2 linked regions of the Formosa agariphila KMM 3901 genome follow. The protein of the gene in region 1 binds, or shares a complex with, the protein of each later gene. Links are inferred from orthologs where the notes say so. Each region holds a gene or a part of one and is shown on either strand. Other genes may lie near its edges. The genes, in order: BN863_RS17730 and gcvH.

Region 1 (15,647 bases):
TTTCTCTGGACGTTCGTCTCCTGGTTGCTCAATCATTTTAGAATAATCTAAAGAACGACCATCTACACGAGGTGGAGTTCCTGTTTTCATTCTACCCGATTCAAACCCTAAATCCACTAGTTGTTCAGTGATTCCAGTAGCAGCTCTTTCTCCAGCACGACCACCACCAAAATTTTTATCACCTATATGAATTAAACCATTTAAAAAAGTTCCATTAGTAAGTACAACAGACTTAGCCTTAACCTCAATTCCTAAAGATGTTTTAACACCCGCGACTTTTCCATCTTCTATAATTAAACCAGATACCATGTCCTGGTAAAAATCTAAATTAGGTGTACCTTCTAACATCATACGCCAATCTTCTGCAAATCGCATACGATCACTTTGCACTCTTGGACTCCACATTGCAGGTCCTTTAGATTTATTAAGCATCTTAAACTGAATCGCCGAAGTATCACTTACTATTCCACTATAACCACCTAACGCATCTATTTCACGTACTATTTGACCTTTAGCAATTCCTCCCATGGCAGGATTACAAGACATCTGTGCAATGTTTTGTAAATTCATTGTAATTAACAATGTACTACTCCCCATATTTGCGGCAGCAGCAGCAGCTTCACTTCCTGCATGACCCGCACCAACTACAATTACATCGTAAACTTTATCGAACATTTGAATTCAATTTATTATTAAAATTATTTGATTGTTCCACGTGGAACAATTTAAAATTGGAGTAAATTAATTAAGTTTTGAAAGATAATAATCTTCTTTATTACGCATTATTTGAGCATCAGAATCTGTTTTATCTTTATAACCACAGTAATGTAACACTCCATGAATGATAACACGATTGACTTCATCTACAAAGTCTGTTTTAAAATCATTTGCATTATCCTTAACACGTTCTACAGAAATATAAATATCACCATGTAGCTCTTTTCCGACTGTGTAATCAAAGCTAATAACATCAGTTAACGTGTCATGATTTAAGAACTCTACATTTAATTTATGAAGATACTCATCATCACAAAAAATATAATTTATCTCACCTTCTTTACAACCTTCCTCAAGAATAGTCGCATTAATCCAATTAGCTAACACATCTTCGTTACCTAATTCAAAATCTGTTTCGTAATTAAAATATATCATTATTCATTCTTAAAATACTGTTGCACTTTATGTTTAAAACTATTTTGCAAAGGTAGGATTTGTCTATTTAATATTTCAGTAGTATTAAAATATTGTTTTGCCTGTGGTAATTTATCTGTTGAAGTCTTAGAAAAAGAATTAGAATTTGATTTAGATTCACGTTTATTCTCTTGATCTTGCTGAAAAGTTGCATCATTTAATTTAAGTAATTGATGTTCGAAATTCAACATCTTTTCTAATGTCTTTTGTGTAAAACCATCATTTAGCAAATCCATTTCTACAGATTCCATGTCTTTTAATAAACGATAGATTTCAGGTGTTAACCCTTCTTTTTGTAATCGTTCCTTTAACTCATTACGTAATTCTTGCTGACGTTGATAAATACTAAATAATTCACCACTCATGCCTTCTTGAGACTCTTGACCATTACTTTGCTGTCCATCTTTACCTTGTTCATCTCCTTTTTTACCATCACCTTGATTTCCTTTAGAATCAGGTTTACCATTAGCTCCAGGTTCATCTTTTTGTCCTTTTTTCTGCCCACTTTGCGAACCTTCACCGGACATATTCTTTTGCATTTGTTTATTCAACTCCTCTTGACTCATAATAATATCTTGAAGTTGACCTTCACTTTCGCCAGACTTTTTACCTTCAGAGCCTTGTCCAGAAGATGATGCATTTAATTGATCTTCCATATTATCTAAAATATTACTCAATAAATCTGCAAGTACATTAGCTGATGAAAACACATGTTGTTGAGATGACACACCTTGATAAATTTCATTTTCAGAAAATTCTTCTAACGATTTATCTAAATAAAAATAGACTTCGGTGATTTCATTATTTATAGATTCAGACAACATGGGTTGACGTAAAGACAAAGAAAAAAGACTATCATCTACATGTTCAAAATATTCCCTTAAATCATGTTGTTTTCTTAATTTTTGAGCATAGTTATTATGATTAATTTCAATACTTTTAAACTCATTCATCAATGCTTCTTCATCGAACGAAAAAATTAATAAATTATCTAAAATCTGACGAAGCATTTCGGCATCTTCCTGCATTTGTTCTCCCCCATCCATTTGCATAGATTGTTGCATAGACTTACTCATTTCTTTCATTTTCTGTCCAGCCTGCTTTTGCTTTTGTTTAGCTTTATTTTCTTTTTTCTGTTGCTCATTTGGACTTTGATCTCCAGACTCACTTTCTTTTAAATCCTGTTCTGCATCTTTTTGAAGTTGATCAACAGCTTCTTCAGATTTTTGATCTCTTGGAAGTTCAATAGGTTTCTTTAAAAGCTTATTATCTTTTTGTAAAGCATCCAATTCTTTTTGAAGTGTATTAAATTCTTTATTTAAATCAGATTGCATATCAGCAGTATTTTTATCCTTAGGTTTATCAGCTTGTTTTAATTGTTCATCTCCTAAAGTGTTTAAATCTTCTTGAAGTTTCTCCATTTTTTTTGCAATATAGAAACGTTTAGTCAATTCCACCAGCTGTTCTAAACTACGTTTCTGTCTCTTATTTTGTTTACTTAGATATTTGAATTTCTCAGAAAGTTCTTCTTCACTTATTTTATCTTGAATCTTTTCCAATTCTTTTAATAAACGCTCATCTTGTTTTAACTGCTCCTCATTTTCTTTTAACCGTTTTTGGAGCTCTTCCTTTAAAGGATCTGCTGTATTATCCTTATCGAATTCTTCTAGATTTTTTTGAAAAGATTTATTGAAATTTTTCATCATCTTTTCCTGTTGCTCTTGACGTTTCAGAACATCCTTAATCTGATTTCTATCATTAAAATTTAAAGTCTTTTTTGTCTTACGTGTTTTTGAAATATCGTCTAGCATTTTCTGATTCTCATCGAACTTCTCCAAGGAATTATTAAAATCCTGTATACCAGATTGTTGTTGCTGTAATAAGGTGTTTTTAGTTTCACTTTTAGTCTTTTCGCGATAACTAAACACTTTACTCTTTTTGCGCTTATATCCGTGTAGTTGGTCATTATCAAACACTTCAAAATATAAACTATAAGACACGCCTTCTTTAAGCTGTAATTGATTTGGAAACGCCGTTACAAATTGATCGACGTTGAATTTAGAAATAGCAATTGGAATGGTAGATTTAGCAGATTCGTTATCTGTTTCAAAATACACCAAATTTAAATTACGCAAACCGTAATCGTCACTTACCTGACCTTTAAAATACATTGTTTTTAAATCGACTGTATCCTTAACCATTTCCACTTTTAACTCCGGGAATTGATCTTTAATAACATCAATAGAAAAATTTAAACTTTCATAGTTTGTAAGATTTTTATTACTAGTACTTAAACTGTAATTAAAATTAGAATACACCTGTTTTGAGCCTTCAAAACTATTTCCAACTTTTGAAAAAGCCATAGTATCTGTAGCGAATAAATGTACCTGATCAGTCCCTTTTGTATTTAATTTCCAAGTCACCTTTGTACCTTCTGGTACAATGGCATTTCCTGTACTTTTTAAAACCTCATCCTTTTTATTAATGTAATTAGGATATTCTAAAACCATATCGAAACCTAATAATGTTGGCACTTCAACTATAGCCAATTTATACGGTTTAGATGTGACTCCATTTGCATGAAGCTGAAATGTAATATCTGTTTTAGGCTTATTAAAAACATATTCAAATTCTCCAGAACCTAAATCTTGTAAAATGTAAGTCTCGTTATTAAAAATGATTTCAGCTTGTTCAGGAATTACACTTCCTGCTGTATTAATATGTAATTTAAAATCTTTGTTCTCTACACCATTTAAATTTTCATTTAAAACAAAAAACTGAAATGGTGCTGGTGGCTCGTAAGCCGTTTTATAATCTACCACACGTTTATAGCTATCGGTAAACCAATTAATTTTTCCAAGCGCTAGAAAAATTAACAAAAGACAAACCGGGAGAATCGCGTATTTTAAATATTTTAAATTCTGATTGAAATTTACGGCTAATTTAAAAGGTACCGGACTTAACTCTGAAGCTTTCTGATTGATACTCGCCAATAGTAATTCCGATTTCGAGCTATCGTTATGAAGTTGTAAAACATTAAGTAATTTATCGTTCACTTCTGGAAAATGATTTCCAATTAATTTAGAAGCTTCTTCGTAATCTATCCCTTTTTGAAGTTTGAATAATTTACTTAACGGAAGCACAATAAATTTTGCAAAGAGTAACACCTCAACCAAAACAAACATCCAAAATAAAATGGCTCTAGCGGTTGGGCTTAACCATAAAAAATGTTCGACTAAAAGCGTGAGTAAAAAATATAAAAGTCCGATAGAAAAAAACAAGATTCCACCTTTAATAAGTTCGTTCGTATAATAACGCCTAATAAAGCCTTCGAGTTTTTGTATTATAGTTTTATAATTATCCAATTTACCGTGTATTTAACCCACTAATCTACAATAATAATTTTAGCTGTAATAGTCTGCAAATGTAACATTCTGTTAAATTGAAATCTATAAAATAATTATTGCTTTGTTTAAATCTTTCATCTTTACACATATCAGAGTATCTTTGCGGTCTTAAATAAAAAAACATGACTAAAGATGTTCGTGTGCGTTTTGCACCCAGCCCAACAGGACCACTTCATATAGGTGGTGTACGTACGGCCTTATTCAACTATTTGTTTGCTAAAAAACATAACGGAACTTTTGTTTTACGTATTGAAGATACCGATCAAAACAGATATGTAGAAGGTGCCGAAAATTATATTATTGATGCCTTAAACTGGTGTAACATACCGTTTGATGAAGGTCCCGGAAAAAACGAAAAATTTGGTCCTTACAGACAAAGTGAACGTAAAGATTTATACAAAGCTTATGCCGAAGAGTTAATAGCTTCTGGAAACGCATATTACGCTTTTGATACTGCTGAATCTTTAGATGCACATAGAAAAGATCATGAAGCTAACGGAAAGACGTTTATTTACAACTGGCATAACCGTTTAAAATTAAGCAATTCGTTATCGCTTTCTGCTGAAGATGTACAACAAAAATTAGATGCTGGAGAAGATTACGTTGTGCGTTTTAAATCACCTCAAGACGAAACCTTACATTTAAAAGATATGGTTCGTGGCGATATAAAAATAGACACCAACATTTTAGATGATAAAGTTTTATTTAAAAGTGATGGAATGCCAACTTACCATTTAGCAAATATTGTAGACGACCATTTAATGCAAATCTCGCATGTAATTCGTGGTGAAGAATGGTTACCGTCTCTTGCTTTGCATTATCAACTTTATAAAGCCTTTGGATGGGATGCTCCAGAATTTGCACATTTACCATTAATTTTAAAACCTACAGGTAAAGGTAAATTAAGCAAACGTGATGGCGATAAATTAGGATTCCCAGTATTTCCTTTAGAATGGATTGACCCAAAAACTAACGATGTTTCACGTGGATATAAAGAAGATGGTTATTTTGCCGATGGTGTTATAAATTTCTTAGCCTTTTTAGGATGGAATCCAGGGACAGAACAAGAATTATTTAGTTTAGACGAACTTGTTGAAGCTTTCGATATAGAACGCGTACACAAAGCTGGAGCACGATTTGATCCTGATAAAATAAAATGGTTTAATCACCATTACATGCAAGAGCAAAATAACGACGAACTTGCAGAAGCCTTTAAAGCGCAACGTGACGAATTAAAAGATATCGACGTGAATTATATCGCGATGGCTGTTAATTTAATTAAAGAACGTGCGACATTTATATCTGATTTATGGGATTTAAGTAGTTTCTTCTTCGAAGCACCAAAAGCTTACGACGAGAAAGCATTCAAAAAAGCTATTAAAGACGACACTAGAGCGCTTTTAAGTGAATTAGCTACTCTTATTAACTCTATAGAGGATTTCTCTACGGAAACGCTTCAAAATACAGTAAAAGGATGGATTACCTCTAAAGAAATTGGTTTTGGAAAAGTTATGATGCCTTTACGATTAGCTTTAGTGGGTGCTTTACAAGGTCCAGATGTTTTCGATATTATGTTTATGATTGGAAAACAAGAATCTATCGCACGTATTGAAAACTTAGCAACAGCTATTTAATAGAAAAGTATATACGTTATAAAATAAAAAAACGCGCGTTTAAAACGCGCGTTTTTTGTACTCTTATATTTAGACTGGTTACTGTTTAATAAATTTAAAATTGGTTGCAGAATCCTTAAATGAAACCACATACATCCCTTTAGATAAATTGGAAACATTTACGGAATTATTCGCTCTATCTATTGAATGTTTTAACACCTGTTGTCCCATCATATTATAAATGGTTATTTGGTGAGTATTATTTATATTTTTAAATGAAATAACGTCGTTAGCTGGATTTGGATAAATTGAAATGTTAGTAATTTCATTTTCATCTACACTTAAAGTAGAACATTGGTAAGCTTCAACAGCATAACCGCGTTCTGTAAAAATATTAGTTATAGCCGTAATGCTCTCACAACCTAAATTCATATCGACAGCAGCTTGTCGTATTGCTGTAATTGCTTCTAATTGATTGGTTTTACTACTCGTCATAGCCATACCTTCTAACACAATTAAATCGGTTTTTTCTTTTCCTAAATATTCCCAAACTTGTATAAGCGTACTTGCGAAAATTTGACCATCTTTATGAATTTTCCCCGTTAATCCTTCAGGATAAGTTTGCTCGTAATTGGTAATACGTCCTCCCCAAAATTCGTTATGACCATCCCATTTAAATAAATCGTTATATGTTGTACTTGACCTAGAACTGTTATAACGTTCTAAACCTCTACTGTAAGATTGTGCCCAGTAATCACCAAAACCTTCACTTAATCCTTCAACTTGAGAAATACTACTCTGAATTAACCATTCGTGTATACCATGACCTAATTCATGTACAATAACATCGGCATCTTCGGCATCATCTACTCCACCAATTCCGAATTTTAAAATACCTCCACCGTAAGATGAATTATCTGATCCGTTAAATGCATGTGGATCGTAGTAAATAATACCATCGTTAAACATAGATTTTAATGGAATCCCCAAAGTTTCGTTAATGTATCTCATATTTTGATCGATGTGGTAATAGGCATTAACCGCTTCAAAACCATCTTGATCTCTTGTAAAACTAAATTCTGGCGAATCTTGCTCGAATAATCCTGTTACAGGATCTTGAATATCTTTAATCTCTAGGTAATCCCCTTTTAATCTATAAACGCCATCAGAACTATTTAAAATTTGAAAAGATACGTCTGTTCTCGCTCTATCTAAATAATCATTTGTTTCATCATTATTATCCATAAAATGTCCACCGTATACTTCGTTTGTAACCGATAATGGATCCGGATTAAAAATCTTACCCTTTGCTTCTATATGAGTTGGTATTGTGCTATTTAATAAGTCTTCATGTCCGTCGTCATGACCATGATGATAATGTGCAATATCTTTATTACTAATTATATCACCTGTTTTTGCATTGATAATGGTTTCCCAAAATCCGTTTAATGTTCTAGAATTTGTAGTTACACGATATACTAACAACGTCGCTCCATCATCGTTATATACATAAAGTTTAGACTCTTTTTGTGTAATAGTACCTTCTATACCTAAAGCTTTAGCAGCTATACTTACTGCTTGATCAGCAGACATGTTTGGTGTTGTATTGATTCTAGAAATAGAACTGTAAAAAGATCCTGAATGGTAAGTTACTTCACTATTTGGTGAAACATGAACTGCAACACCTGCATCGTAAACAGGAACATCGTTTACAAATTGACTATATCTGAAAGTTTCTCCAGATGCACCAACTTGATTAAATTCTGATCTAAGTTCATAAGCTTTTTGAGATTGTAATTCAGAAAAATTCGAATTTAACCAAGCAGAAGCAACTGCTTCATTTTGGTTTTGTGAGTAGGTAATTTGAAAAGAACAAATTACGACACAAAAAAGGGGTAATATTCTGTGAATCATAATTGTAGATTTGGTAAATAGCAATTCAAATATATTATATTGACAACTAAACCTAGAGCTACAAGGCTTTTAAACGATGAATTGGAAATTTTAAAGGGTGAATGAAAAACGCTAGTGTATTTCGTCTAAGAAATCTGCATTTTATTTTTTATAAATTGATAAAGTCTAACAGATTATGTAACAATTTCTATTCTAATTAGACCAATTATTGGCTTTAGAATTGTTTTAATTCAGAATCCTTATTAAAATCAAAATATATAGTCTAAATTTAGAATCAGATTTTACTAACTATAAAAACATCCCATTATGTCCGTATTGTTAATTCCTATATTATTTCTATTACTTGTAACCTTATTTCTGTCATTTTTCACCGTAAAACAACAATCGGCTGCGATTATTGAGCGCTTCGGAAAGTTTTTAAGTATTCGTCATTCTGGCTTACAAATGAAAATTCCATTTATTGATCGCGTTGCAGGTCGAATGAGTTTAAAAATTCAGCAATTAGATGTTATTGTTGAAACTAAAACCTTAGATGACGTATTTGTGCGTTTAAAAATATCGGTTCAGTTTAAAGTAATTCAAGAAAAAGTATACGACGCATTTTATAAACTAGATTATGCTCACGACCAGATTACATCTTATGTATTTGATGTGGTTCGTGCCGAAGTTCCAAAAATGAAATTAGATGATGTTTTTGTTAAAAAAGATGATATTGCCATTGCAGTAAAAATGGAACTTAACGATGCAATGTCAGACTACGGTTACGACATTATTAAAACCTTAGTAACAGACATCGATCCTGATGCACAAGTAAAAGAAGCTATGAACCGTATTAACGCTTCTGAACGTGAAAAAATTGCTGCGCAGTTTGAAGGAGATGCACAACGTATTTTAATTGTTGAAAAAGCAAAAGCTGAAGCAGAAAGTAAACGTTTACAAGGTCAAGGTATTGCAGACCAACGTCGTGAAATTGCTCGTGGTTTAGAAGAATCTGTAGAGGTATTAAATCGAGTTGGAATCAATTCGCAAGAAGCTTCTGCTTTAATTGTTGTTACACAGCATTACGATACTTTACAATCTTTAGGTGAAGAAACTAATAGTAATTTAATATTATTGCCAAATTCGCCACAAACAGGAAGTAATATGTTAAACGATATGGTAGCTAGTTTTGTAGCTAGTAATCAAATTGGTGAAGCAATGAAAGAAGGCAAGAAAAACCCTAAAAATTTAGAATAAAAGTATAAAATAATAATCATGATAGTTACAACAACACCTACTTTAGAAACTCAAAAAATAACACAATATTTAGGTTTAGTTACTGGTGAAACCATAATTGGAGCCAATTTTATAAAAGATTTTTTTGCAGGCATTCGCGATGTCGTTGGCGGACGCTCAAGTTCTTACGAATCTGTATTAAGAGAAGCAAAAGACAGTGCTTTAAAAGAGATGCAAGAACGCGCAGAAGATTTGGGTGCACATGCCATTGTTGGCGTAGATTTAGATTATGAAACTGTTGGTCCTAACGGAGGTATGCTTATGGTAACTGCTTCGGGAACTGCCGTAAAATTATAAAATATATTACATTGAAAAACATACAACTTACATTTAGAGCACTTATTATTGCAGGATTTTTTTCGGTGATATCTTGTAAAGATAACGCTTCTAGTAAAATTAAAACAACAGAGAATTCTACTCATACCACTGAAGTTAAAGACCAAAATCCAGAATCAACTCAAACTGAAAACACTTCTACAGATGAAACTCAATCCCCGGATGGTGTAGCTTTTTTTGATGCCGGAATTAGAGCAATAGAAGCTAACAATATGTCTGCGGCATTTAAAGAGTTTTTAGCAGCTGCAAACGAAGGACACGCCTTAGCACAATTTAATACTGGACTTATGTACGAGCAGGGACTTGGTACCGATAAAAATCCAGAAGAAGCATTTTTATGGTATAATAAATCTGCAAATCAAGGAAATTCAGCAGCACAATTTAATCTTGGTGTGAGCTATGAAAACGGACTTGGTACTACAATCGATTATACAAAAGCTAATGAATGGTATAGAAAAGCATCGCTTCAAGGCGATGGATTAGCAGTAGGTAATCTTGGCATGTTATATATGCGTGGTCAAGGTGTAGAAGTAAATCAAGTAGCAGGTGTTGCACTTTTAATTGTTTCGGCAACTATAGATACATCTCCAGAAAATCAGGCTAGGAAAAATATCTCTGCATCACGTAGTTTAACTCCTGAAATGATTGCTAAAGCTCAAACACTTTCAAACGAAATGAGCACTGCCGAAAACATCTTAATTCCATTAGATGCATACTTAAATAACTAGAATTTATAAAGCGTAATATTATTGAAACGCTTAAATTAAATTGAAACAAAAAAATAGCCTTAACACTAATGTTAAGGCTATTTTTTAACTAATAAATTCACATTACATTTTTAAGATGGAATGTACATTGAAATCAAGTATTTAAATTAATTATTTTCTCTCCAAGGCTTATAATTTTTATATGCAGGACCTTTTAATTTTGAACGTTCTGTACCTACTGTTACTAAAATATATTCCTTATCTGTAGCGCTGTCTTCCCACGCTTTTTTATTCTTGTATTCTGGTCCAGTAAGCTGCTCTTTATTAGATTCTACAGCTACTGTTGTAGGTGTACTTTCGTGCTCCCAAGATTTGTAATTTTTATATTCTGGTCCCATTAAATCACTTCTTTCTTGTGCAAATGCAACTGTAGTTGATGCTAATAATAAAACTAGTATAAAAGATATATTTTTCATTCTGTATGATGTTTAATTGTTTAATTCAAATTTAAACATAACACCATGTATTTAAAGGTCACTAAAATCACGTAATCATCATCCGTATAAATACGGATAGCCTATACCTTTAAATTAATTTAATTTTTGTAGCTTTTTTTATTAATTCTGCCGTGTTCTTTACATCTAATTTTTTTAAAATATTTGCACGATGGGTTTCAATAGTTCGTGTGCTCACAAACAATTTAGCGGCAATTGCTTTGGTTGTAAGTCCTTCAGAAATTAATCCTAGAACTTCCTTTTCTTTATTAGAAATAATATTTTCGCTAACCTTATTTTCCGACATAAAATTTATCATCTTTTCGGAAATTGCAGGGCTAAAGTATTTTTTACCTTGAGCAACAATTCTAATTACTTTAATAAGTTCATCTTCGTCTGTATTTTTAAGCAAATAACCATACGCTCCAGCTTTAGCACTTTTTGCAATATAGTTTCCATCGTTATGCATAGAAATAATTATAGGTTTAATATCTCTATTTAAATTTTTAATTCCTTTTAAAACCTCAAAACCATCCATATTTGGCATACTAAGATCAAGTAAAACCATATCGATATCATCTAGAGTTTCTATACATTCTATAAATTGTTTACCATCGCCAACAGCTGCTATAACGTCTATATCATCATGTTTTATGAGTAGTTCTTTTAAACCGTTTCTAAAGAGCTCATGATCGTCTGCTATAATTATTTTTATTTTCCTCATATATCTATCGGTAATTCAATTTCTATAGTGGTATTTCCTTTTTTAGAATGTATTTGAATGTCGCCATTACAAATCTCTACACGTTCCTTTATATTGATAATACCAGAGCCTAATGTTACTTTTTTTAAATCAAAACCTATACCGTCGTCATAATAGAACAAAGAAATAAATTCATCAAATTCTGAAAGTGAAATTCTAATATTTTCAGCATGCGAATGTTTCAACGCATTATTAACCAGCTCCTGCCCAATTCTAAAAATATTTATAGATTGATTTTTAGTTATTTTACTAATTTCTTCATCAGTTAAATCTTCAAATTCAATAGAAATTCCAGAAGTCTTTTTAATATTATTTACAAAATTAGTTAGGGCCACTCCTACCCCAAAGTCATCAATAGTAGAAGGCATAAGGGCATTAGACATTAAGCGAATTTCTGAAATGGTTGTATCTAAAATTCGGATCATTTCTAACTTCTGATTTTTATCTTCAATATGGTTTTCAATATAGAATTTTAAAGATGTTAATAACGGCCCAATACCATCATGTAATTCACGGGAAAGTCGTCGTCTTTCATTTTCTAATCCATCTACTAATTGGCGTTTAGTAGTAATACTATTTTTAGTTTCTTTATTTCTAAATTCTATAAGTTTATTCCTCATTTTAATGAGGCTTTTACCCAACACATCATTATTTCCTTTTGGAACATACTGTGAGTTAAGATTCATTTTACCTAATTCGTTAGAGAAATTTACAGCACCTTGTAACGATTTTTTTAAACTATCGAGCGCTTCGAACATGTCTTTAATCTCGCTTGAATTTTTTACAAATTTTTTATTTTGTTTATAATTTCCTGCTGCCATTATCTTTAAGCTCTCTCTCATGTTTGTAATCGGATTTGTTATAATTCGAGTGAGAAAAAGTGAAAGAATAATAGCTATTGACATGATTAATATTGTAAGCCCTAAAAGTTTTAATTTAAGTTGACTTAAAGGTGCTTTTACTTCGCTAATATCTATTTCTGAAAGTATAACTAATTTTAAATTTGAAATGTTAATAAGACTGTAAACACTATACACTTCTATGCCACGATAATCTTTAAAAACGCCTCTACCAATAGCACCCGATAATGCATCTTGAACACCTTTTGTTTTAGCTGTTATGGTTGATGGTAATTTTTGTGGTGAAAACCTAGACTGAGATCGCATAGTAAAATCTGTACCCACTAAATAAGACTCTCCACTACTTCCCATTCCGGCACGTTCCAATAAAATATTATTAATTTTATAATAGGGAATAATCTTAATTTTTGGTTGTCCTGATGTTGTTGAAATTAGACCTATAGAAGTATGTCCATCTAAATTATATGGTGTTAAATCGTGTATCCCCGTAGTTTGTAATATATGTTCAGGAATATGTATGTTAAGCGTATCTAGATTAGATGCAGTCGTGGAACCTTTTAAAAATGCATTCCATTCGCTAGAAATTAAGTTTTCTACTTGAATTTGCTTTAATGTTTTTACAGAATTCAATTGCAGTAATATTCTGTCGTCTAAAACCTTAGAAAACTCATTATAAAATGTGAAGGATAGCATGAGTATAACTACAAATATCAAGCTATTTATTATAATTAATATTAGGGCACGTAAGTTCATCAAATCATTAAAAAAATAAACTCATAAAAATGGGTTATTGTGTAGCTAAAGATAATGTTTTAAAAAAAACTCCTGATTCTAATTTTTGAATCAGGAGTTTTTACATTATTCGGATTTGTATTATTTTAAATGTTGTTCTTCTTTATATCGTTTTATAATCACTTTTAAACTTTTTAAATACACTTTAAGATCTTCTGTTGTAACCTCTGGATTTTTAAATTCAGGAATAGTCATCGGATTTTCATTAAGATGTTTATAGATTTCTGGATAGTCGTTTTCTATACCCCAAACAGTATCCGAAATATTCTTAAGTAATTGTTCTTGTGTCTTCATAATTCAAAATACTTATTCTTATAAGTTACGAAAAATTAAATGAATACATTATAAAATGAATCTATGAAAACGCGCTACAGAATTTAAGTCGTTACATCGTCGTCGTTTCCATAAATCATAGTGATAAAATCGTCTCTATCGATAGCTCCAAAATATTCGGTAAGGTCTGTATCTTTTAAAGCATTTTTAATAGCTGTTTCTTCGTAAGGCAGTCCGATAAAAATAGCTGAAAGTTCTTTAACCGATTTTTTTCCAAAGAAATCTCCAAATACGGTAAACTCGGCGATGTGTCCTTTTTCAACAAAAATTCGCAAATCAATTTCACCTATAGGAAAACGTTTTGTACGCTGAATATTAAACTTAGGCGAACGCCCGTAATTCCAGTTCCAATCGTCGTACTTCTCTGCTTTTAATTTGTCAATTCCTTCACGATCTTCTGCTGTAAATTTGTAGGTTTTAAAATTTTTATCGTTTGCATATAAACCTTCTAAAATTAAACTTCTAAAAGCTTCTATAGTTAATGGTTCCTCTAAAAAATCGCTAATATTTGCCACCCGACTTCTAACCGATTTATGACCTTTAGATTGAATTTTACTCATCTTAACTTGTAACGCATTAGCCACTTCGTTTAAGTCGGTACTTAACAACAACGTTCCATGGCTAAACATGCGTTTTCCGGTAGTAAATTGTGCTGTTCCGGAGACTTTTTTACCGTCTATTAAAATATCGTTTCTTCCAATAAGTTCGGCTTCTATTCCAAAGTTTTTCAAGACTTCGATAACTGGTGCTGTAAACTTTTTAAAATTATGCATACTGGCATTATCATGATTGGTAATAAAACTAAAATTTAAGTTTCCTAAATCGTGATATACAGCTCCTCCTCCACTAATGCGGCGCACCACGTGAATGCCTTTTTTTGTAATATACTCTTGATTTATTTCTTCTAATGTATTTTGATTTCGGCCAATTATAATTGATGGTTCGTTAATGTAAAACAACAAATAATCGGTATTAGTATCGAAATGCCTTAAAGCATATTCTTCTAAAGCCAAATTTAAATGCGGATCTGTAACGCCTTCGTTATCTATAAAAACCATACTGCAAAAATTAAAAAGTTGTTTTACAAAAATACTTAGAATCCCTGTAATAGATTACAAATCTCACTTATCATTTTTAATTATTTGAAACAAAAAAGCCTTGAAATAAGAACTATTTCTAAGGCTTTTTATATCAATTAAATTCAGATTATATCTCAGATGCTTCTGCGACTAAAAGCGCATTACCATCTGTTAATCCTTTTTCTATAAATTCGTTAATAGCATCGTTACGTTCTAAGCCATTTTTAAGCAGTACTTGCAACGTTAACATGGCGGCGATACGTGTACCTACTTTTTTAGCCGCAGTTCCAAATAACGGCTCTAATTCGTCGTAAGACACTTTTTCTGCCAATTCTAAAATATCGGCTTTAATTTTCTCACGTTTAGCATCTGGTAAATTCGTATATTTTTTACCAAATTGCTGTATCACATCTATAGCCTTACGTTGTGGCTGATTAGATTTAGGCTGATTCTGATTTTGATTCGCTTGCGCTTTTGGTTTTTCTTTTGTCCAAGAATCACGTAAACCAACCGTTTTATTAAAAATTAATTGCTCTGAAGTTGAATCGTTATCCACATTAAAATACCCTAAACGTTGAAATTGAAAACGCTCGCCTACTTTTGCTTCTTTTAAACTCGGTTCTACGTAAGCCGTAATTAATTTTAAAGAGTCTGGATTAATAAAATCCATAAAGCTTTTATCGGCATGACTATCTGGAGATTCGTCCATAAATAATCTGTCGTATTCTCTAACGACCGCTTTAACTGCATGTTTTATAGACACCCAATGCAAAGTTCCTTTTACTTTACGTAAACTAGCTTCTGTGCCACTACCACTTAACGTATCTGGATCGTAACTTACATGAATTTCGGTAATTTTACCGTTTTCATCCTTTACAACGCG
Region 2 (15,497 bases), 3.9 Mb from region 1 along the record:
ATCTTTTTGAGCCAATTCTAAATTTGTTTCTGCAACTTTTACATCGTAGACTTCTTCTTTAGCTTTTTCAATAATTGCTGAAGGATTTTCTTCTAATATAGCATCTGAAAATAAACCATAATCTTCGTCGGCAATATCGAACGTTTGGTAATCTTCAATTTTTAATAATTGAGCCAATCCTATTTTTGAAATAAATAAATCATTTTCGGCAGCAATAATTTGTTGAATTTGGGTTGCATCGGTAGCTTTTATTTCTAGCACATCGCCTTTAGGTAAAACACCTGCATCTACCAATTCGTTAGTACGTTCTAGATTTTCTTTGGTGATTTTATTCTGAGCATTTAAAACCTTGATTTGTTCTTTATTGTATAAAATTTGAACAAAGGCATTAGCTACAAAAATAGAAATATCATCTTTCATCTTATCTAATTGATACTGCGATGCTATAATGTTTATTTTGGAACGTTGTAAGGCTTTCCAGTTTTGAAGTCCAGAAAATAAATTTACTCCAGAATTTACACCACCACTAGCCGATCTAAACGTCTGATTTTCGAATTGATTTGTCGCTGGGTTTACGTTAGCTCCTGTATTAATATTATATGAAGCATTCGCATTTACAGTAGGCAAGAAATTCATTACAGCATCAGACTTATCGATTCCTGCTAAATCAGTATCTAATTCCGATTGCTTAATAGAAATATTATTTTCTAGTGCGTAATTAACACATTCTTCAAGAGTCCATTGCTTATTATCCTGAGCGTAAGTAAACATTACACTAAAAAGGAAAAGTCCTAAAAGGGTTATTTTTTTCATAATTACATTATCAGTCTAAAAATAGTTAAAAGTGTTACACTAAGTGTCAATTTATTGTGCATAATTTGGAGTTCCTTGTATTTGATTCCAAACTTTAATTTTATCGTCTTTTGAAATACCACTCTTTACTTGCACAAAAATACCATCACTGATGCCTAACTCGACATCTTTTCTTACGAATTCCTGATCTCCATTTTCAACTTCTACAAAAGGTAATTTTGTTTTATCATCGTATTGCACTAACGCTTCTTTAATGGCTAATACATTTTCAACCTTGTCTAAAATTATAGACGCATTGGCACTTAAACCTGCACGGATAAATGTATCGTCCATGTTTTTTAAACTTCCTTTAATCTCAAACTGTATGGCACCATTTTCTTCTACACCTTTTGGTGCGATATAATCTAAAATAGCATCGAACGTTTTATTTTCAATTGCTCCAACAGAGATTTCTAAAGGTAAATTTTCTTTAATTTTTCCTACTTCACTCTCATCTACTTTCCCTTCAAAAATCATTTTACTTACATCTGCTAGAGAAGCAATAGAAGTACCTTCGTTAAAGTTATTCGCTTCAATAACCTGATTTCCGGCTTTTACAGGTACATCTAGTACCATTCCAGAAACTGTAGATCGAATTAAGGTTTGTGCAATATTTCCTAATCCAGACGTTGTTCCGGTTTTAATAATATCGAAATTTTGCTTCGCAGAGGTTACATTAATTTCGGCTTGAGACACTGCTTGCTTCGTTTGTAAATAAGTGTTTTCAATACTATCGAAATCATTTTCTGATATTACACCTTTTTCATACAACGCTTTTTGTCTTTGATAATTAGCCTCTTGAGTTTGTAAATTAATTTTAGCGGTTTGTAAAGCCGTTTCGTTTGTCGCAATACTATTTTTTGCACTCGTTAACGACGATACATTTGGTATTACACGAATTTTAGCAATTAAATCGCCTGACTCTACATATTCTCCAGCTTCAATATATATTTCTTCGATAACACCAGAAATATTTGGTTTTATTAACACCTCTTCTTTAGGTACTATATTACCTGTCGCTACAGTTTTAATTACTATAGTTTGTTCTACAGGAACATCTGTAGTGTAAGTGATTGGATCTTCCTGATTTTTTTTCCATAAATAAAATAAGGATATAGCAAATACTACTACAATTAGGATTAATACGATTACGGTTGATGATCTTTTCATATATTAAACTTTTCTCTTTTAATCAATTCTTAATGCGTCTACAGGCTTCATTTTCGTGGCACTATTTGCTGGTATTAAACCTGCTAATAATCCAGATACTACTAATATAATTAAGGCTGTAAACACTACGGACATGCTTACACTTGGGTTTGCAAAATTCTCTACCGGACCACTATTGTCCAAAATGTAATTCATAATCCAAATAACACCTGCTGCGAAAGAAATACCAACCATACCTGAACATATGGTTAACAACAAACTTTCTTGTAAAATTTGAGATTTAATGGTCCAAGGTGTAGCACCTAATGCACGACGAACACCAATTTCTTTGGTACGTTCTTTTACTACAATTAACATGATATTACTAATTCCAATAATTCCAGACATTAATACTAAAGACCCAACAAAATACCCAACAAAGCCTAAGATTGAAAACAAGCCGTTAACGCGTCCGAAAGCTTCAGATAAATCGAAATTACCAATGGCACGATCATCATCTGGATGTATTTTATGTCTTAATTTTAAAATCTCGAATATCTTTGGTTTTATGTCTGTAATACTTTTTCCGTCTACACCAGTAAGTGCCATCCATCCTACATTATCACCACTATTAAAAGCCTGACCAAAAGATGTAAAAGGAACAAAAATAGTATTTGCTTCTTCTTCTTGATCGCCGTCTGAGTTGCTTGGTTTAAAAGTACCAACCACCATAAAGTTTACGCCGTTAATTTTAATGTAAGTTCCTAATGGATTTTCACCTTTATCGTATAAACCTTTAACCACATCGGTACCGATTACACAAGATTTTCTATTGACATTAATATCTGAATAACTAATAAAACGACCATTGGTAATATCCATAGGTTCTTGCTTTATATATTCTGGATAATCTCCATTTACTTGAAATGCGCCTGTTTTTGTACCTCGAGTAACATTATTTGCGCCATTAAAACCACCTAATTGTAGTCTAGGAGACACATATTTAAGTTCTGGTATTTGTGCTTTTAAAGCTTCTACATCTCCTAACTTATAATTAAACGTTCTTCCTTTTGGCATCCCTTTATACGAAATTGAGGTTTGCTGTGACCATATAAACATGGAGTTTGTTGCGAAGTTTCCAAAATCGGCAGTCACACCATTTTTTAGACCATTAGTTAAAGCTAAGAGTAAGACTAAAATTGCAATACCCCAAAACACCCCAAAAGCAGTCAAAAAAGTTCTAAACTTATTTGCACTTAACGCTTCTAATATTTCGTCCCATCTGTCTTTACTAAACATATTATTCGTCTCTTAAAGCAATTATCGGTTTAATTTGGGCCGCACGATAAGCAGGTATAAATCCTGCTAAAGCTCCTGCAAATACCAAAATAAAAACGGTGGTTAAAGCTGTATTAAAATCTACTTGTGGATATTTTATAAAATCACTTTCTATTAAAGGGCCAACACCTTCTAATAAACCGAGTCCGAGAATTAATCCGAACAAACCGGAGAACATGGTCACGAAAACAGATTCTTGAAGAATCATACCTACAATAGACATGGGCTGAGCACCCAATGCCTTTCTTATTCCTATTTCTTTAGTACGCTCTTTTACGATAATAAGCATAATATTTCCTACACCTACCACACCCGCAATTATAGTTCCGATTCCTACAAACCAGAATACTGCAGAAATGGTTGCAATAAGTGAATAAATTTTCTTTGCTTCTTCCATGGTGTTATACGCACGGATGGCACTAGTATCGTCTGGAGATACAATATGTTTTTGTTGTAGATCTAATATGATAGCTTCTGTTAAAGCTTCAGATTCTTTGGCAGCAACATTAAAATCGTCCGACATTTTTATAGTAAACATCATATTTCTAATGGTATCGGCTCCGTTAAAAGCCCGTTGTGCAGAAGCTAAAGGCAAAAAGACTTTACTTTCGTCGCGTTCTCCTCCTGGATCAAAAAAGACACCTACAACCTTATAACTAATTCCATAAATAGAAATATCTTTATTTATAGGATCTTCATCTTTAAATAAGTCTTTCTTAACACGATTACCAATAACGGCTACTTTTTTAGCGCCTTCAACATCGGCTTGATTTATAAAACGTCCTTGACTAACATCGGCATTTTCTATAAACTGATTGCCAGGAAGAATACCTTGAATACGATAGCTACCAGATTCATTTTTATAATTGACTAAGCCGCCCCAAATGGTATAAAACGATGATTTATGCTCGATATAAGGTTCGTATTTCCTTGATAACATGTCGAAATCATTGTTTTTAAACTGGACCTGACGTCCTGGGTTTAACCCTTTATAATCTTTAGTTGTAACACCTGCTCTAACACTAATTAAATTGGATGCATCTCTCTCAAACTGAGATGTTACTCCGTTTTGAATACCTTTACTAAAGCCTAATAAAATAACTAAAATAAAAATACCAGACGCCACAGAAAGTCCTGTAAGAAACGTTCTTAATTTATTTTTTCTTAGGGTTTCAAAAATTTCTTGCCAGCGTTCAATATCAAACATTCGCTATAGCTCTTACTTGTTCAACAGCAGTATCGTTAATAATTAAACCATCTTTTAAGTTCACAATACGCTTTGTCATTTGTGCAATATCGGATTCGTGAGTTACTATTAAAATGGTTTTACCCTCATCATTAATACCTTGAATAAGGTCCATTACCTCGTAAGATGTTTTGGTATCTAATGCTCCTGTAGGTTCATCGGCTAAAAGCACTTTGGGATCACTTGCTAAAGCTCTAGCAATAGCAACACGTTGTTTTTGTCCTCCAGACATTTCACTTGGTAAATGGTGCGACCAATTTGCTAAACCTACTTTTTCTAAATAATGCGCAGCACGATCTACACGTTCGCTACGTTTCATACCTTGATAGTACAACGGTAAAGCCACGTTATCTAATGCCGATTTATAATTGATTAAATTAAAAGACTGAAAAATGAATCCTAAAAATTTGTTGCGGTAATTAGCAGCTATTTTTTCGTTTAAGTTTTTAATAGGAAAACCATCTAATGTATAACTCCCTGAATCTGCTTCGTCGAGCATACCTAAGATATTTAGTAAAGTAGATTTACCAGAACCAGAAGATCCCATAATTGAAACGAGTTCACCTTCTTTAACACTAAAATCAATCCCTTTTAATACATGTAGACTATTACTCCCCATGTGATAGGACTTATGTAAATCGTTAATTTCAATCATATTGGTTAGTTTTCTGATTTTGTCACAACCTAAAAAGCATAGAATTTTTATAGTTGCGCTACTAAGAAGACGTGATAATTCAATATTTGTTACAGTAACAAAAGAATTATTTTTTTGTTCGGAAGAATTTTAAATACATAACGTAGAAAATTCCACCAATTAAAATATAAGGAATAGACATTAAATACACAATACCATCATTAATACCTTCTGCGGTACCTTGACCTTCTGAAGTTTCTAATACAGCTCTACACATGGCGCATTGTGCTTCTACCGAAGTTGAAACAGCAAACACCAAAACAAGTAAAATGAGATATGCTTTTTTCATTAGAAATTATAATAAGGTGAAATTAAAATATACACCACAACGCCTGTTACTGCTACATACAACCATAATGGGAAAGTTATTTTAGCAATCTTTCTATGACGGACAATATCATTGGTAATACCGCGAACATATGTAATTAATACAAAAGGAATTACGATGATTGACAAAATAATATGAGTAATTAATATAAAATAATATACATATTTTATAACCCCTTCACCACCAAACTTAGTAGAATCGCTCGTCATATGATAAGCGACATACATAACTAAAAATAATATAGAAAGAGACATTGCAAATTTAATAAGTAACTCATGTCGCTTTACATTCTTTTTCTTTATTGCAAAAAAAGCCATTATTAAAACCAGTGCTGTAATTGCATTTACAGTGGCATAAATTGGAGGTAAAAACGATAAAGGTTCTACATTAGGTATTTTAACTGCAAATAATACAGCTACAGCTATTGGAATTACTACAGACAATACAACAATCCATTTATTGTATTTTGCTACTTTTTCGGCATTTACCATGTCGTTTGTATTACTCATTTAAAAGTTTTTTAATATCTTCTTTAAGCATGCTTATTTCTTCTTCTTCTCCATCTTCATTATACTTTTCTTTTTCGGTGATTGTTCCTCTATAATAAATTCTAGGGTTTCCAAACTGATCTGATCTAGACCTAATAAAACCGTTTTTATCAATTAAAGCAAAGTTTCCAGAATGTTCAAAACCACCGGCGATGTTTTCATTTTCTGCGGCATATAAGTTAAACCCTAAATTGGCAAGTTGATAAATATCGTCTTTATCTCCTGTCATTAAATTCCAATTCGGATTGGTAATTCCGTATTTTTCAGCATAAGCCTTTAATACTTCAGGTGTATCATGAGATGGGTTTATGGTAAAAGAAGCGATACCTAATCCATCTATACCTTTAAAACGTTCTTGAATATCTACTAAATTTCTGCTCATAATTGGACAGATTGTTGGACAGGTTGTAAAGAAAAATTCAACAATATATACATTACCTAAATAATCTTTATTTGTAATGGTGTCGCCATGCTGATTTGTAAAACTAAAATCTGGAACTTTTTTAGCTTCACCATCTATTTCCAAATACATTAATTTATCCATGTTAGAAAAATTATTATCTGGCACATTACTCATTCTATCGCTTCTAACGATATCTCCATTTTTTATACGATCTACAATTTTAGGAATAAAAATAATTCCGAAAACTAAAATTGTAAACGCAATACCTACGTACGAATAATTTGATTTACTACTCATCTGTTCCTTTTAAATCGTTTGCTCGTCTAGATGTTGAATCGAAATTTCCTTTACGTTTCTGGCGATATTCGGTAAATAAAATCCTAACATCTTCGCTCATTTTATTTTTTAATTCGGCTACTTTAATAGCATCGTAAGCATACTTAGAATATGCTGTTGCATTAGCCGCTATTTCATTATCTGTTCTATCGTCTAATCGACCTCTAAGATTTAATTCTTTATCGATGATATAAACGTTATCTGTAGACAGATCATCATCTAACACATCAGGCACATTTAAGCTCTTCTGAATGGCTTTAATAGCATTTGGAGACCCATATACAAAATGCCAATACTTAAGCTCTTCATGCTTCATTAATTCGGCTTTCAATTCTTGACCTTCAGCTTGGGTACCTTCTGGAAGCACAATTACCACTTGAAAAGTTTTAAAACCTCTAAACTTATCATAGATTAATTCTTTTAAATTAGATGATGCTGTATGTTTTTCCATGGGATGATTGCCATAGAAGCCCAAAACCGTTAAATGGTCGTCTAGAACAATATCTTGATCTGTATCTGAAGTAAAACCATTTAAATCGGTCACCTTATCGCTTAAAACATCTAACGTGTTGTAATGGTGTTGCGCTGGATATAAAAACAACATAAAGGTTACAGGAAGGAAAAACAAGATACCTATTACCGCATTCCTTTTTATTTGTTTAGCATTCATAAATTAAGCTTTAAGAAAAATTAGATATCTTATTTTAAATATCGTGCAAAAATAAAAAAGACGGTTTAATAAACCGCCTTAATACTTTGATTTAACACTTAAAGTGTTATTAAAAATCGTGTGTCATATATCCAGAAGAATATACACTTTCTATATATCCACCTTCTGTTAATAATATAAAAGATAAATAACAAATTAAGAAAATACCCGTCCAAACAATTGCACGTCTTAATCCTGATGCTTCATCTCTTAAGTGCATGAAATCCCATGCAATATAATATGCTTTAACAATGGTTAAAATGATGAAAATCCAGTTTAAAACTTTCATTCCAGCAATATATCCCATTAATATTTCTGGTTTGTAAATCCCTAAAACAACTTCGATAGCTGTAATAATAGAAAGTAATATTAATACTCCCCAGATTTTCTCTTTATTAGACTTGAACTTTAATGCCCCCCTAAATATTGCTAAATTTTGTGTATGTGCCATGTTCTGAAATATTATATCTTAAAATTAAACTAAGTAGAAGAATGTGAATACAAATACCCAAACTAAATCTACAAAGTGCCAGTACAATCCAGCCTTTTCAACCATCTCGTAACTACGTCTTCTCTCGTAAGTCCCTAACACAACATTAAAGAATATAATAATATTTAATACGATTCCAGATAATACGTGAAAACCGTGGAAACCAGTAATGAAGAAAAAGAAGTCTGCAAATATTGGCTTACCGTATTCGTTAACCTGAAGATTTGCACCTTGAACTACTAATTGACCATTAGATTTTAATTGTCTTAAAGATTCTGATCTTGATAATACTGTTTTGTGTCCGTCTTCATTTAAAAGCTCTGTTCTAACCAATATATTTTCATTAGCTTCTAAACCTTTAACCACTTCGTCTACAGTAAATTTAGGAAGCGAACTTTCTGTTGTAAACCAAAGTCCGTTTTTACTTTCGTGTAAAGTTCTTTCGCTATGACCTGCAATTGCAAAATCGCTAACCGCTACACGATGTCCATCTGTATCTACAAACTGTAATAAGTTTCCAGATTTGGTTTGTACAGCTCCATATTCACCTTTAATAAACGTGCTCCATTCCCAGGCTTGAGAACCAATAAAGATAATACCACCAATAATGGTTAAAAACATATAAATAGTTACTTTCTGCTTATTTAAATGATGTCCTGCATCTACGGCAAGTACCATAGTAACAGAAGACATAATTAAAATAAATGTCATGAAAGCAACGAAAATCATTGGTAAATCCTGACCATGTAAAAACGGAACGTGCGTAAACACTTCATCTGCTATAGGCCATGAATCGATAAATTTAAATCTTGAAAATCCGTAGGCTGCTAAAAAGCCAGAAAAGGTTAAGGCATCGGAAACGATGAAAAACCACATCATCATTTTACCGTAACTTGCGCGAAGTGGTTCGTTACCACCTCCCCAAGTTTTACCTTCGGTACCAGTATTTACAACTGTAGTATTCATATTAATTATTTGGTTTTATGATTAGTCAAAAATATACAAATTATTTATTTAAAGAAATATAAAAACAAAAAGAGGTAAAGCCATAGGAAATCTACGAAATGCCAAAAGGTCGCTGCGAGTTCAAAGCCAAGCATTTTCGTGGCACTATACTTTTGTTTAAAATGATTATAAATTACAACAATCAGGCAGATAAGCCCAACAATTACGTGTAGAATGTGCATTATAGCGATAACATACACGTAAGACATGGTAATATTACTTGTTGGTCCAGTAAAATTATATCCTGCTTCTATGATTTCTTTGAACCCTGAAAACTGATTAAAAATAAACGCGAACCCTAAACCTAAAGTAACAATTAATAATATAGTTGTGGCCTGTCTATTTCCTTTTTGAAGTGATTTTTTTGCAAAATAAAAGGTAACACTACTAATTAGCATTAAAACAGTACTAATTAAAAATGCGTTAGGCAGTTGAAAATCCATCAACCAATCTGGTCTTTTACTACTTACAATAAATGCACTCGTCCAACCCGCAAAAGACATAATTAAGGATACAATCCCAAACCAAAGCATCGTTTTCTTTGCTCTATTTGTTTTTTCTTCTAAAGTACCTTCCGTTAAATCCATATTATCTTAAAAATTTATCTAGTACGTATATAATTTGAATAAGTGTAATGTAAGACACACTGGCTAACATTAGTTGTTTTGCAGCTACTGCAGTCATTTTTTTAAATAACAGAATAGCATAATATAACATTACCAACCCAAATAAAAATACAATAACGGCAGCTAATGGTGTTAAAAATAACCGTCCTGTAAATCCAAAAGCTGGAATTATTGAAACAATAATTGTCCAAACGGTATACATAATAATTTGTACTGCTGTTCCTTTGTCTCGTTTACCAGTTGGCAACATAAAAAAGCCTCCTTTTTTATAGTCGTCGAATAAAAACCACCCAATTGCCCAAAAATGAGGAAACTGCCAAAAAAACTGCCACATAAATAACACACCAGGTTCAATACCAAAACTATTTGTTGCAGCAACCCAACCTAACATAAATGGTATAGCTCCAGGTATAGCACCTACAAATACAGATAACGGTGTTTTAGTTTTTAATGGCGTATATAAACAGGTATAAATAAATATTGAAATGGCCCCAAACATTGCTGTTTTTGGATTTATGGTGTATAACACTATAATACCTAAAATTGTAAATGCAGTAGCAATTATAAACGCTGTATTTACAGACATACGTCCTGCAGGCACTGGACGATTTTTAGTCCGATCCATTAAAATATCTAAATCTTTTTCAATGATTTGATTGTATGCATTAGATGCACCAACCATAAAATAGCCTCCAAAAGCTAATAACACTAGCGTTTTTATATCTACAGTTTCCACACCAAGTAAATATCCAGTTAATGAAGAAAACACGACACTTATAGATAAGCGCATTTTTGTGATTTCTTTAAAATCTGAAATTATGGAGTATGTCTTTTCAGACGGGTGTGTACTACTCAAGGTATCGATTACTTATCTGTGTTAATTTATTAAAAGTCCGCAAATATACTTGGAAAAGTTAATACTACAAATCAAAATACCAATTAAATAAATCACTACGAATTCCTAAGTTAATCCACATGGTATCACTTTTAAAAGTCGTTGACGTTGTGGCACTTGGATTAAAATTTCGATAACTAATGTTTGTGAATAATTTTAAATTAGTCGCTGGGTTAATAAGATAACCAGCTTGTACTTCGGCATTAAATGTTTTTGTCTTTATACCCTGACCAATTTTAACATTTGTATCGTAAGGTCTATCGTTATAATCTCTGTAAATATCGCCTCCGTAACTGTAGCTATCATCCGCTGTATTAAAATCTAATCCTCTAACACCGTAAATTAGTTTCCCATCGGCAAACCAGCGCTTATAATTGTAACGCCCAATTAAAATGAACTCTCTAAAATTAGCACCCCACAAATGCGCCAAAGACTGATTGTAATTCCCGTAATTTAGAGTGATGGTGTTATGCGAGTATGTGTACGGACGTACCTGATTATATTCTGCTTGAAGATATAAATTATCAACATTAAATGCATTGTAATACTTATATCCCAACTGGAATCCGAATTTGTTTTTCCAACTTTGATTACCGGCAGTAACATCATTCAGCGAAAATTCATCTAAAATAAATTGTCCGTAAAGATTCATGTTATCGTTCAGTTTGTATTTAGAAGTAAATCCCATAATAGCATTCCCTGCACCCTGACCTGTTTCAAATTCAATTGCTCTTAAAAAGATAATCGGATTTAAATAATTCACATCAAAACCTCTATCGTTGGTATTACGCCACACAACCGATTCAAACAATCCGATATTTAAGCGTTTTGTAACATTTAAACTTAAATAATGGCTAGACATGTATTTTGTAAGATATGTCTTGTCTACAGTTACGTCTGGACGCACATCTTTAAGCCAAGACCACGTACTGGTATATTTTAGTTTCCAGAAAGACACGTTCAATTTTAAATAGGGTGAAGGTATTGACACATCACTAACTAGTAAAGAACGATATCCATCACCGATAAAGTTTTTTCCATGACCAAACTGAAGGTTTAAAAACTTGGCTGGAGTATACGACATGTATGCTTCTGCCACTGGAAAATCGTAAGCATCGTCGTTATATGCCTTGGCTATACCACGACCTGGAATTATTGCTACATCATGTGCTGCTTTTATACTTTCTGAATAGTCATTATAATATTCGGCAAATCGTCCTTGACTTTCGTAAAATGAAGTAGAAAAACTAAAATTCTTACCTAATCCACCTTGAAACACTACACCTCTAGTATTTAAATATGTGGTTCCAAAATCGGTATCGGAAGCAGAACCTACTTGTAAATCCATTACAAAATCGGCTTGAAACCAATAGTTCTTACCTTCGACCTCAGCCAAATGATCATTCCAAAATTTTCGTCCTAACCAAGTAGAAACATTTTTCTTTGTTTTTAATTCTTCTGCTTCAAAATCGTAGTAATTATCGACATCGGTATACATTAAGGGCTTAGATGCCGTATGACTATTTGCACCTATTAAATTGATGTTTCTATCGAACTTAGCATAATAACTGTGACTAAACGGAATATTTAAAGTGCTCTTAAATTGCTTTTTAGTATTAAATCGAACTGTTTTATCTATGCTGTCTAATTCTGCTTTTACACGTTGCTCAATTGGGTTTACAGCAACAACTGGCGCTACCACTTCTGTTTGTTCCTGATAAGCTGTTAGTGGAATTTTAAAAGTCACTGAATATTGCTTAAAAACTGGATTGCCGCTATAAGTTGCAGGCTGTATTTTTGGTAATAGACTAAATACGCGTCTTGCCTCGTCTTGAAGTGTGGTATAAACTGCGTCTGTATATAAGACTTTAAATTCCCCCTCTTTATTTACTTCAAACAACACCACAAGATCACCTTTGTATTGCGCCGCAATAACTTCTTCGGGCATTTGAAAAGCCTCGTAAACAAAATTATATACAGATTTATCGAAACATGATTGGAGTTCCTCGAAAACAGAATTTTCGCAAGTTGGAAACACAGGCGGTTTCTCGTAAAAAGAGCGTTCTGATTGTGGTTGTTGTGCAAACTGCAATTGTGGAACGATTAGCAGGAGCAGTACAATTAATGATCTCATATTAATATAACGGCTGATTATTAAGCCCGGAAAGGTACTATTTTTTAATTACACTAAAATTAAAAAAAAATTGAAGAATAGAGACAAAAAAAAATCCCGATGCATAATGCATCGGGATTTTAATATATAAACAATATTGTATTTAATCCTGTACTTGGAATACAATTGGAAGTGAGTAAGGTACAATTACCGCTTTTCCACGTTGCATACCAGGCTTCATTTTTGGTAATTTGTTAATTACACGAGCCGCTTCTTGCTCTAATTTTGGGTGTGGTGCTCTAGCACGTACACCTGTAATATTACCATCTTTACCAATTTTAAAGATTACGTTGATACGTTGTCTTCCTGATAATCCTAATTCTCCTGCTAAGTTAGTGTCAAAGTTTTTTCCAACAAATTTAGAAATCTTCTCAGACATACATTTTTTCTTCTCTGCATTATTTCCCTTTTCACATCCTGGGAAAACTGGTACATTTTCAATAATTGAGAAAGGAACCTCTACATCTTCTTCAACCTCTTCTACAACTACTTCTTCTACTTCAGCAATTTCTTCTTCCTGACTAGTTTCTGTAGACTCAATTACAGTTTCTTCAATTTCAACCTCATCTTTTACAACTTCGATTACTTCCGGTGCTGCTGGTGGCGGCGGTGGAGGTGGTGGAGTCTTTAGCTGTTCGGTGATTGGAATTTCTTCTTCCATTTCTTCGTCCATGCTAATCATTCCGATATCGATTGCTTCTTTATCGTAAGTTTTGTAATTAATTGCGAAATTAGTTAAGGCTAACATTATTGCTAAACCAATCGCAAAGTATAAAGCACTGTTTCGAGAAACATTCGCTTTAGGGTTTTTCTTAGGTTCCATAATATATTGTTTTCAGGATTGCTAAAATAACCATTTATTTGGCAAAAAAGCAAACGTTTATATTTTTTTATATTTAGTTTTATTATTAATCGCTAAGACTAAGAGTGTTAAAATAACACCTGCACTGTTTGCAAATATATCTAAAACATCAAATTGACGAGTTTCTGTAAGCGTACCTTGAAGGTATTCTATTAATACCCCGAAACTTATAGATACAGTCCCTGTAACTAGCAGCGATTTTGTCTGAGGCCACTTATAACCGTATTTAAATACTAAATACCATGATAAGCACAACAAACAATATGCCAAAAAATGAAACACTTTATCGCTATTCTTTGGGCTTCCTGCTGTAATGCCTCCTAAATTAACTAAACTTAGTGTTGTTAAAGCGGCGGTATACAGCAATGCTGCAGGCAATAATAACTGTTTTTTAAGCACCAATTAGGGCTTTATAATCTGCATCAGACAATAATGTTTCAAGCTCGTCTGGGTTACTAAATTTAAGTTTAATCATCCATCCACTTTCATAAGGATCAGAATTAACTAATTCTGGTTCGTCTTCTAAAGTGTCGTTAAATTCGATAATTTCACCAGATAAAGGCAAAAATAAATCTGATACTGTTTTTACAGCTTCAACAGTTCCAAAAACCTCTTCTATTGCTAAAGTTTCATCTAAAGTTTCAACTTCCACGTAAACGATATCTCCTAATTCGCTTTGCGCGAAATCTGTAATACCTATGGTTGCTACATCGCCTTCAATTTTAACCCACTCGTGGTCTTTAGTGTACTTTAATTCTGATGGAATATTCATTGTTTATTTATTTAATTAGGTTTAACAAATGTATTTATTCGTGACCGAATATCAAACTTTAATTATTTAATTCCCGAAATTATAACGTAACGTTAATCCAGAACGTAATGTGGTCTGCGGAAATGCTGTTGAAATAGCATATTCAGAAAACGAGTAATCGAAATAAAATATAGCTGACAAATTCTTACTAAACGCATAATCTGCGGTATACTTTAAACCCCAAATAGTCTGCCCAGAAGTGATCTGATTGTTTTCTAAGTCTAGATATCTAATTATAGTTTTATTTTCTCTTAAAGACACGTCTGCCTTCATATTAATATCGCTAACTATCGTTTTATTAGGCCCTGCTAATTTCGATTTCATACGAACATCTTTGATACGATATCCTAAACCTAAAATATATTCGTTACCAATAATTTCTGTCATTAAATTATTATCGAAACTTAAAGATAGTAATCTATCTTTTTGAATTTCGGCTAGTATTTTAACAGAGTTATTCATCTCGAAATCTAAACGAATTAAAGGACTAAACATTTCTGTTAAGTTGATGTTACTGTATAGGTTTTCACTTTTATAATCGCCAGACTGATTTAGAACGTCGTCTGGTTGATCTAAATAATCGTCTGAATAATCTATTCCGTTATAATCTAAATTTGTCGCAAATTGATTAATGGTGTAAGAAGAACGGTACCCGTGACCAACAGAGAACCTTTTAAAATTCTTTTTAAACCACGCCATTCTCATAAACCCTGTATATTTTAAATCCCAGTTTGGCAATGGTACATTTCTAAACGCACCCAAACTAACATCGTTAGCATCTACACCCTGATAAGCCGATAAAAACGCAGGTAATAATACCGCCTGACTTGTTTTACCAAACCCTAATACATATCCGTTTACATCGCCACCTTCAAAGTTATCTGGATTAGACATGTCTACACCGGCACGTTGTGCTAAACGTCTAGATATTTTCAATCTATTGGCTCTAAAATCATCAAACGCTTGCGAAGTTGTTTCATCGCTCTTTCCAAAAGCCGTCTTTATCATCAAGGTAGATATGTTAAAATTCCC

What was found.
Region 2: the proteins of BN863_RS17730 (region 1) and gcvH are in contact, whole or in part, in a crystal structure (PDB 3A7A), measured with the Escherichia coli proteins. The link is inferred for Formosa agariphila KMM 3901 from one-to-one orthologs.

The regions. Positions count from the first base shown.
Region 1 is NZ_HG315671.1:4,179,522-4,195,168, forward strand. The notes cover bases 12,737-15,647. They hold BN863_RS17730 (lipoate--protein ligase), read right to left. Parts: upstream 14,744-15,647; coding sequence 13,730-14,743; downstream 12,737-13,729. Other genes in these bases: BN863_RS17720 (sensor histidine kinase), read right to left, coding at 12,737-13,253; BN863_RS17725 (hypothetical protein), read right to left, coding at 13,434-13,646; BN863_RS17735 (glutamine--tRNA ligase/YqeY domain fusion protein), read right to left, coding at 14,892-15,647. Outside these bases: tRNA uridine-5-carboxymethylaminomethyl(34) synthesis enzyme MnmG, read right to left, coding at 1-675; rRNA maturation RNase YbeY, read right to left, coding at 742-1,152; BN863_RS17680 (glutamyl-tRNA synthetase), read right to left, coding at 1,152-4,556; gltX (glutamate--tRNA ligase), read left to right, coding at 4,721-6,232; BN863_RS17690 (T9SS type A sorting domain-containing protein), read right to left, coding at 6,311-8,125; BN863_RS17695 (SPFH domain-containing protein), read left to right, coding at 8,432-9,361; BN863_RS17700 (heavy metal-binding domain-containing protein), read left to right, coding at 9,380-9,697; BN863_RS17705 (tetratricopeptide repeat protein), read left to right, coding at 9,709-10,464; BN863_RS17710 (hypothetical protein), read right to left, coding at 10,611-10,919; BN863_RS17715 (response regulator), read right to left, coding at 11,029-11,661; more of BN863_RS17720, read right to left, coding at 11,658-12,736. UniProt on the Escherichia coli protein: Catalyzes both the ATP-dependent activation of exogenously supplied lipoate to lipoyl-AMP and the transfer of the activated lipoyl onto the lipoyl domains of lipoate-dependent enzymes.
Region 2 is NZ_HG315671.1:308,605-324,101, reverse strand. The notes cover bases 12,737-15,497. They hold gcvH (glycine cleavage system protein GcvH), read right to left. Parts: upstream 14,427-15,497; coding sequence 14,046-14,426; downstream 12,737-14,045. Other genes in these bases: sov (T9SS outer membrane translocon Sov/SprA), read right to left, coding at 14,493-15,497; BN863_RS01215 (VanZ family protein), read right to left, coding at 13,673-14,053; BN863_RS01220 (energy transducer TonB), read right to left, coding at 12,896-13,615; BN863_RS01225 (hypothetical protein), read right to left, coding at 12,737-12,753. Outside these bases: BN863_RS01290 (TolC family protein), read right to left, coding at 1-813; BN863_RS01285 (efflux RND transporter periplasmic adaptor subunit), read right to left, coding at 865-2,022; BN863_RS01280 (ABC transporter permease), read right to left, coding at 2,041-3,300; BN863_RS01275 (ABC transporter permease), read right to left, coding at 3,302-4,546; BN863_RS01270 (ABC transporter ATP-binding protein), read right to left, coding at 4,539-5,240; BN863_RS01265 (hypothetical protein), read right to left, coding at 5,347-5,568; BN863_RS01260 (DUF420 domain-containing protein), read right to left, coding at 5,568-6,116; BN863_RS01255 (SCO family protein), read right to left, coding at 6,109-6,855; BN863_RS01250 (hypothetical protein), read right to left, coding at 6,848-7,564; BN863_RS01245 (cytochrome C oxidase subunit IV family protein), read right to left, coding at 7,674-8,054; BN863_RS01240 (cytochrome c oxidase subunit 3), read right to left, coding at 8,079-9,059; BN863_RS01235 (cytochrome c oxidase subunit 3), read right to left, coding at 9,104-9,685; cyoE (heme o synthase), read right to left, coding at 9,687-10,580; more of BN863_RS01225, read right to left, coding at 10,645-12,736. UniProt on the Escherichia coli protein: The glycine cleavage system catalyzes the degradation of glycine. The H protein shuttles the methylamine group of glycine from the P protein to the T protein.